2 regions of the Amycolatopsis orientalis genome follow, and region 1 is predicted to be linked to the other one. Evidence: predicted binding sites of a transcription regulator. Region 1 holds the regulator's gene; the other holds the start of a gene.

What was found. The regulator HspR, encoded in region 1, represses chaperone genes until heat shock. The targets are predictions, from matches to a motif close to ANNTTGAGTNNNNNNNACTCAANNT.
Region 2: SD37_RS19105 (adenylate cyclase) is a predicted target of HspR. The motif match lies at 1,658-1,682, and genes of this name have one in related genera.

What each region holds. Positions count from the first base shown of each region.
Region 1 is NZ_CP016174.1:236,306-240,003, forward strand. Features, by position in the region: gene dnaK (molecular chaperone DnaK) at 1-13, shown strand, start outside; gene grpE (nucleotide exchange factor GrpE) at 10-780, shown strand; gene dnaJ (molecular chaperone DnaJ) at 814-1,986, shown strand; gene SD37_RS01130 (heat shock protein transcriptional repressor HspR) at 1,992-2,423, shown strand; gene SD37_RS01135 (DUF305 domain-containing protein) at 2,505-3,110, opposite strand; gene SD37_RS01140 (lytic polysaccharide monooxygenase) at 3,107-3,698, opposite strand, start outside.
Region 2 is NZ_CP016174.1:4,391,123-4,394,820, reverse strand. Features, by position in the region: gene SD37_RS19115 (hypothetical protein) at 1-366, shown strand, start outside; gene SD37_RS19110 (hypothetical protein) at 612-1,556, opposite strand; gene SD37_RS19105 (adenylate cyclase) at 1,683-2,651, shown strand; gene SD37_RS19100 (hypothetical protein) at 2,654-3,628, shown strand; gene SD37_RS19095 (adenylosuccinate synthetase) at 3,625-3,698, shown strand, end outside.

The DNA.
Region 1 (3,698 bases):
GGACAAGAAGTGACCGAACGCTACGACGAAACCGAGGGCCGGGGCCCGGACGAACCGGTGGTCGTGCGGGACCGTCGGCGGATCGATCCGCTGACCGGTGAGGTCCGCCAGGCCGCCCCGGCGTCCGAGCCCCAGGACGGCCCGAAGCACGCCGCTCCGACCGAGGAGCCCGCGGCGCCCGAAGCGGCGCACGCGGGCCCCGGCCTCGGGGACTCCATTGTGGACGATTCGGTATCGGTGGCCACCGGTCTGGAGAAGGAGCTGGCGGAACGCACCGCGGACCTTCAGCGGCTCCAGGCGGAGTACGCCAACTACCGCAAGCGGGTCGACCGTGACCGCGAGCAGGTCGTCGCCGGCGCGAAGGCGTCGGTCGTCGGCGACCTGCTCCCGCTGCTCGACGACCTCGAGCGTGCGGAGCAGCACGGCGATCTGACGGGTGCCTTCAAGGCGGTCGGCGAGAAGCTGGTCGCCAGCCTGCAGCGGTCGGGACTCGAGCCGTTCGGCGCCGAGGGCGAAGCCTTCGACCCGAGCGTGCACGAAGCCGTCCAGCACAGCACCTCGCCGGACGTCGCGGGCCCGACGGTCACCACGGTCATGCGCCGCGGTTACCGCTTCGGCGAGCGCGTGCTCCGTGCCGCGCTGGTCGGGGTCACCGATCACGAACCGGGTGCGGCCCCCGCGGCCGCCCCCGCACCGGAGGCGCAGGCCACCCCGGTGGACCCGCCCGTCGGCGGCGAACTGCCGCTCGAGGGCGAACTTTTCGATGAGAACAACCGCTGATCGGCGAAACGGCGTGAAAGGAGGAGACGTTCGGTGAGTGCACGAGAATGGATCGGTAAGGACTTCTACCGTGAGCTGGGCGTCTCCTCCGATGCCACCCCGGACGAGATCAAGAAGGCCTATCGCAAGCTGGCCAAGGAGAACCACCCCGACGCCAACGCGGGCAACGCGGAGGCGGAGAAGAAGTTCAAGGCGGTCTCCGAGGCCTACGGCGTGCTTTCCGATACGTCCAAGCGCAAGGAGTACGACGAGGCCCGGCGTCTCTTCGGCTCCGGCGGTCCCGGCGGCTTCGGCTTCCCGGGTGGCGGCGGTGGCGCCGGCGGCTTCGACGTCGGCGACATCTTCGGCCAGGCCGGTCAGCAGCAGGGCGGCTTCGGCGGGCTCGGCGACATCCTCGGCGGCCTCTTCGGCCGTCGCGGCGCCGCCGGTGCCACGGCGAACCGGCCGCAGCGCGGCACGGACGTGGAGACCGACGTCCGGATCGACTTCACCGAGGCGGTCAAGGGCGCGACCCTGCCGCTGCGGCTGTCGAGCCCGGCGACGTGTTCCACCTGCGGCGGGAACGGCGCGAAACCGGGGACTTCCCCGCGGACGTGTTCGACCTGTCAGGGCAGCGGGCTGGTCAGCCGGAGCCAGGGCGCGTTCGCGTTCTCCGAGCCGTGCCGCGACTGCCGCGGCCGCGGCTCGATCATCGACGAGCCCTGCCCGGAATGCGCGGGCGAGGGCGTCAGCACCCGCACCCGCACGCTGACCGTGCGGATCCCGCCGGGCGTCGCCGACGACCAGCGGATCCGGCTCGCCGGCCAGGGTGAACCGGGCCGCGGGGGCGCGCAGCCGGGCGATCTGTACGTCCGCGTGCACGTCGCACCGCATCCGATCTTCGGGCGGCAGAACCTCGACCTGACGATCACCGTGCCGGTGTCGTTCACGGAACTGGCCCTCGGCGGCACGATCACCGTGCCGACCCTCGAAGGCAAGGTTTCGCTGAAGGTGCCGCAGGGCACGGCGAGTGGTCGCGTACTTCGCGTGCGCGGCAAGGGAATCGCGAAACGGGACGGCGCGCAGGGCGATCTGCTGGTCACCCTGCAGGCGGCCATTCCGTCCAAATTGGACGACAAGGCCCGTGAGGCCCTGGAGGCCTACGCGGACGCCATGGCCGAACACGACCCGCGACCGGAGATCACCGAACTTCTCGAAGGCAGGTGAGCAGGATGTTCGGCGGGCTGCCGCACGGTGCGGACGAAGACACCCCGGTGTTCGTCATCTCGGTGGCGGCGCAGCTTTCCGGCCTGCACGCGCAGACCCTCCGGTCCTACGACCGGCAGGGTCTCGTGTCGCCGGGCCGGACCTCCGGTGGCGGACGGCGCTACTCCATGCGGGACATCGCGTTGCTGCGCGAAGTGCAGCGACTGTCCCAAGAGGACGGTGTCAACCTCGCGGGCATCAAGCGGATCATCGAGCTGGAGAACCAGGTCGACGCGCTGCGGGACCGGATCGCCGAACTGACCGAGGAACTCGCGGCCGCGTACACCGCCGCCGAACAGACGGCCGCGGCCGTGCACGCCTCCTACCGCAAGGACCTCGTGCCCCTGCGGCAGCAGACCGCGCTGGTGGTCTGGAAGCCCAAACCACGCCTCCGCTGACCTCGCGAGAGTGTCATAAGGGGTCCCCATGGGACGAAATTTGTCCTATGGGGACCCCTCATGACACCACCACGGGAGGGGCTACTGGCCAGGGACCAGGGTCCGCAGCTGCTGGACCTCACCGGTGCGTGAGTCCATGATCCGCTGAGCCAGCGCCTTCGATTCCGGGTTCTTGCCGTCCTTCAGCTCGGTCCGCGCGAGCGCGACGCCGTTGTGCTGGTGCGCGACGAGGATGTCCACGAAGTCCAGGGTGAACTCCTTGCCGTCCTTTTTGGACAGCGCTTCGAGCAGACCCTTGTCCGTGAGCCCGTCGCCACCGTGGTGGTGATGCGCGTGCGGATCCATCGAGCCCGTCTCGGGTTTACCCCAGGACTTCAGCCAGTTCCGCATGTCGGAGCTCTCGGTCTGCTGCGTCGCCTCGATGGCGGCGGAGAGGTCCTTCAGCGGCTGTAGCTGCCCCTGTTTCGTGTGCACCAGCTTGACGATCTCGATGCCCTGACTGTTGTGGGCGATCATCATCTGCAGGAACATCACGTCGGCGTCGTTGTACTCCGCGGACGCCGGGGCGCCCGCCGCCGATTGGGGGACCGGGGAGAGCGGGGCACCGGCGGTGGTGGGTGAGCCATCACCGGTCCCGCAGCCCGCGAGGGCCACGAGACCGGCGACGAGAACGAGGGCGAGCTTCACTGACGCGTCCACAACGCCGGGGTGTTCGGCGGTTCCCAGCCCTGGATCGCGGTATGCGCCAGCTGGCAGCGGTAGCTCGCGCCGCCGTAGGTCACCGTGTCGCCGACCGCGTAGGCCGTCCCGGCCGCCCAGGTGCCGCCCGCGGGCGGAGTGCTGGTGGTGGGCGTGGTGGTGCTGGTCGGGGGATTCGACGTGGTGGGCGGGTTGCTGGTGGTGGGCGGGTTGCCGCCGCCGATCTGCAGGTCGATGCAGCTGTAGAAGGCCATCGGCGTATCCGCGATGTTCCAGATGGCCAGCACCTTCTGGCGGCCGCTGAAACCACTCAGGTTCACCGTGTGCGACGTCGGGTCCTTCGGCGCGGAGTTGTTGCCGCTGATGTCGGCGATCTTGGTGCCGCCGATGTAGTACTCGTAGTTCGTGGTCCGGTGGTAGGCGGTGAACTTCCAGTTGAAGGTCACGCTGTTGCCGACCGACGCGGCGGGCCACGACTTCGATTCGTCGTTGAGCTGCGCGAACTGCGGAAGTCCGCCGTTGCAGCTGCGGAGCCCCTTGGGGCCTTCGACGCTCTGCGGTTCGTAGACGATGCTG
Region 2 (3,698 bases), 4.2 Mb from region 1:
CTTCCCGCCGCGGTCGCCGTCGTCCTGCTGAGCGGTTGCGGGGCCGATCCCGCCCCGTCGGCAACGCCCGCGCCGCCGTCCGCCGCTCCCGCCTCAGAACAGGCGCCCCCTGGAACGCCGTGCGGCGAGATCGCCGGGTTCCAAGGAGCCAAGAACAAGGTCGTCGCTTACGGGAAGACCGACTGCGCCGAAGCGACCCAGGTGTTCACGGACTACTTCGCCAAGCTGACGCCCGCCGAGGCCACCTCGCCGCAGGGCCCCGGGCCGGTGGTGATCGGTGCCTGGACCTGCGGGAGCGGGCCGAACGATCCGGTGACGACCTGCTCGACCGAAGACGAGCGGCAGATCGAAGCGAAGCGCTCCTGAGGCTCTCGTCAGCTGTCGAAAGTCCGTGAAGGTCCCCCGCCTCCACGCTCGGGGGCGTACCGGTCCCCGGGGCGTGTCGCTGATCTTCTGCTGATCAAGCTTTGCAACGGGGGTGACCCCGCGTCGATGAAGGAATTGGGACACTCAACGTCCCAATTCCTTCATCGACGGCCTGCGCCCTGATGAAGAGGTCTCTGACCCGCACAATGCCGACTTTGCCGACCTTCACGGACTGTCTGTCGCGGTTACAGCGTCAACCACGCTTCGTGGCCGCGTTCCCCGACGAGAAGGTACCCAGTCCGGTAGCCGGGCGGGACCACGAAACAGACGAGCCCCGTAGTGCCGTCGAAGGCGCCAGGAGCGCCCGCGCAGCCATCGACCCGCCGCGGCTCGCCGTGCTCGTCGGCGGACAGCTTCAGCGATGTGTCACCCAGCCCCCTCGCCTCGGCCCGAAGCGTGAGAACGTGGAAATCGCTCAGCCACGCGGCGGCTCCTTCAGGCGGCCGCGGCTGGATTCCGGTCACGCGCAGCGTCAGTTCCCCGGCCACGACGGTCCCTCCTCGGCCGACCGCCGGCGGATCCCCGGCCTCACGCCCGTACTTCCACAGATTCAGCGCGGGATCGACTCCCGGGCGATAAGCCGTCCCGCCGAAGCCGACCGGAGTCAGCACGACGAACGAGGCCAAGACGACACCGGCGAGGAACGACGGCACTGCCCGCGCCGTCCCCAGCCTCCCCGGCAGCAGACGGCGCCCCTGCCACATCGCCAGAACCCCGAACGCCAGGAGCAGGCCGCCGAGTGACATCGCGGCGATCTTCTCCCCGGTGTGATGGGCTTCGACCTCGGCGCGCGCGCCACGTACGGACAGCACCCGGTCCGTCAGCGAGGAAAGCCGGGCGACCACGGGCTCCCCGCGGCGGAATTCCTCCCCTACCGGGAGTTCGATCACGCGGCGGTCTTCGGTGACCGCACGGACCTCGTAGATGGTGTGCGGACCGTTCTGTCCTTCGGTGATCGTGAAGTCCGACTCGCTGACCACCGCACGCACGACGTGGGTTCCGCCCAGCCCCTCGGCGGCCCATCGGCCGACGAAGGCCGCGAGGAATCCCAGAACGACCCCGAGCACGATCAAGCCCGCCACAGCTCGGGTTCGCTGTTCGTTGTTCCGCGCCTGTTCCTGGACTGTCACCGCTCACCCCCGCACCGTCGCTCCAGGGTAGGCAACGCCAAGGGCAGGCGGGCACAGGATTTCTGCCGACAAGATCTTTTCCGGAGCCGCTTGTCATCGCAAGTAAGAGTCGTATAGACTCAAACTATGCTCACCAGGGACGACGCCGTGACGATGATCGAGAACTCGGTCGACGCGGCCTCGCTGTTCGCCCGCCACGGCTACCGCGATCTGGCGGCGGCCGTCCATCCCGACCGGAATCCCGGCGACGCCCGGGCGCGGCAGGCCGCGGCCACCCTCAACCGCTTCTACGGCGACTGGAAACGTGCCCGCCGACAGACGGTCACGACGGCGACGTCGGCCTACACCCTCACCGGCGCGCACGCGGTGGGCAGTGTGGCGACGACGTACCGGACCACCGGCCCGCACTTGGTCAAACTCGTCCGCTCCCCCGCCCTGAACCCGCTGATCCACGCCGAGTGGACAGCGTTGCGGGCACTCGACGCCTTCACCGAACGGCACCGCTGGCTGCGCCCGTACTACCCGCGGCTGCTCGACACGTCGGGTCCGGTGGTGCGGGGCGATCGGGCGTTCAGCGTCCTCGAACCGCTCATCGACGGGTTCACCACCCTCGCCGAGATCCGGACGGCCTTCCCGGACGGCCTCGACGGCCGCGACTACGCCTGGATGCACCGGCGCCTCCTGCGCGCCGTGGCCGGGTCGCATCGCGCGGGTGTCGTCCACGGCCATCTGACCGCCGACAACGTGCTGGTCCACCCCGAACGGCACGGCATCGTCCTGATCGGCTGGTCCTTCGCCGTCGAGGACGGTGTGCCACCGCTGGCCTCAGACGGAGCCGTCGACTATCCGCCCGAGGTCCACAAAGGACTGCCGATGACCGCGGCCACCGACGTCCACATGCTCCACCGCTTGATGCTTTCCCTGCTGGCGCCCGGAGAAACCCGTCAACGCGAGTTCGCCACGTGGTGCACGCAGGACGCCCCGGGACAGCGGCCCGACGCCGTCGAGCTGCTCGACGAGTACGACCACCTGCTCGCCGACCTGTACGGCCCCCGCACCTTCCGCCCCTTCACCATCCCCGAGACAGGAGCCTGACCATGGGACACGGACACTGGGACGACAACGCCTACGCCGCCGCGAAAACCTTCCGCGCGGCCAAGGGCGAGGACGACTTCGGCTACACCGCCGATCTTCGCTCCAAGCCCGCGACGGAGTGGAAGGTCGCACCCGCGCTCGATCCGCTCGACGCCGTCCGGGAATGCCGGGATTCGGCCGACCACGCCGATTCGACGCCGATCGCGGTGCTGTTCGACGTCACCGGCTCGATGCGCCGGGTGCCGCGGGTCATGCAGGGCAAACTCGGCAAACTGCACGGATTGCTGAAGCGCCGCGGTTATCTGGCCGATCCGCAGGTCCTCTTCGGCGCGATCGGCGACGCGGACAGCGACAGGGTGCCTTTGCAGGTCGGGCAGTTCGAGTCGGACAACCGGATGGACGAGCAGCTGCGCACGATCTTCCTCGAAGGCGGTGGCGGCGGGCAGAAGAGCGAATCCTACGAACTGGCCGCCTATTTCATGGCGCGGCACGTGGTCACCGACGCTTGGCGGAAACGCGGCCGCAAGGGCTACCTGTTCCTCATCGGCGACGAACTGAACAAGCCCGCGCTGGAAGCCCGCCACCTCCGCCGCGTACTCGGTGACGACGTGCGGGAGGACATCGACCCGGCGTCGGTGTACCGGGAACTGGCCCGCAAGTGGCACGTGTACTTCGTGCTGCCGAACCAGTCTTCGTACTACAACGATCCGGAGATCGGCGAGCACTGGAACGGCCTGCTCGGCCAGAACTTCCTGAAACTCGACGATCCCGGCGCGGTGTGCGAACTGATCGCGGCCACGATCGGCCTGGAGGAACGGGTCGTCGACGTCGACCGGGCACTCGCCGACCTCGCGGACATCGGCTCGGTCGCCGAAAGCGCGGCGGTCGGCAAGGCACTGGCGAAACTGGGCGCCCGATCGGTCGTCACCTCGGCGGTGCCCGAGCCGGACGGGCCGAACGACGTGGTACTGCGATGAGCCTGCTGGACGGGCACGTGGTGGTGGTCGGGCTCGGCTTCGGCGACGAAGGCAAGGGAGCCGTGGTCGA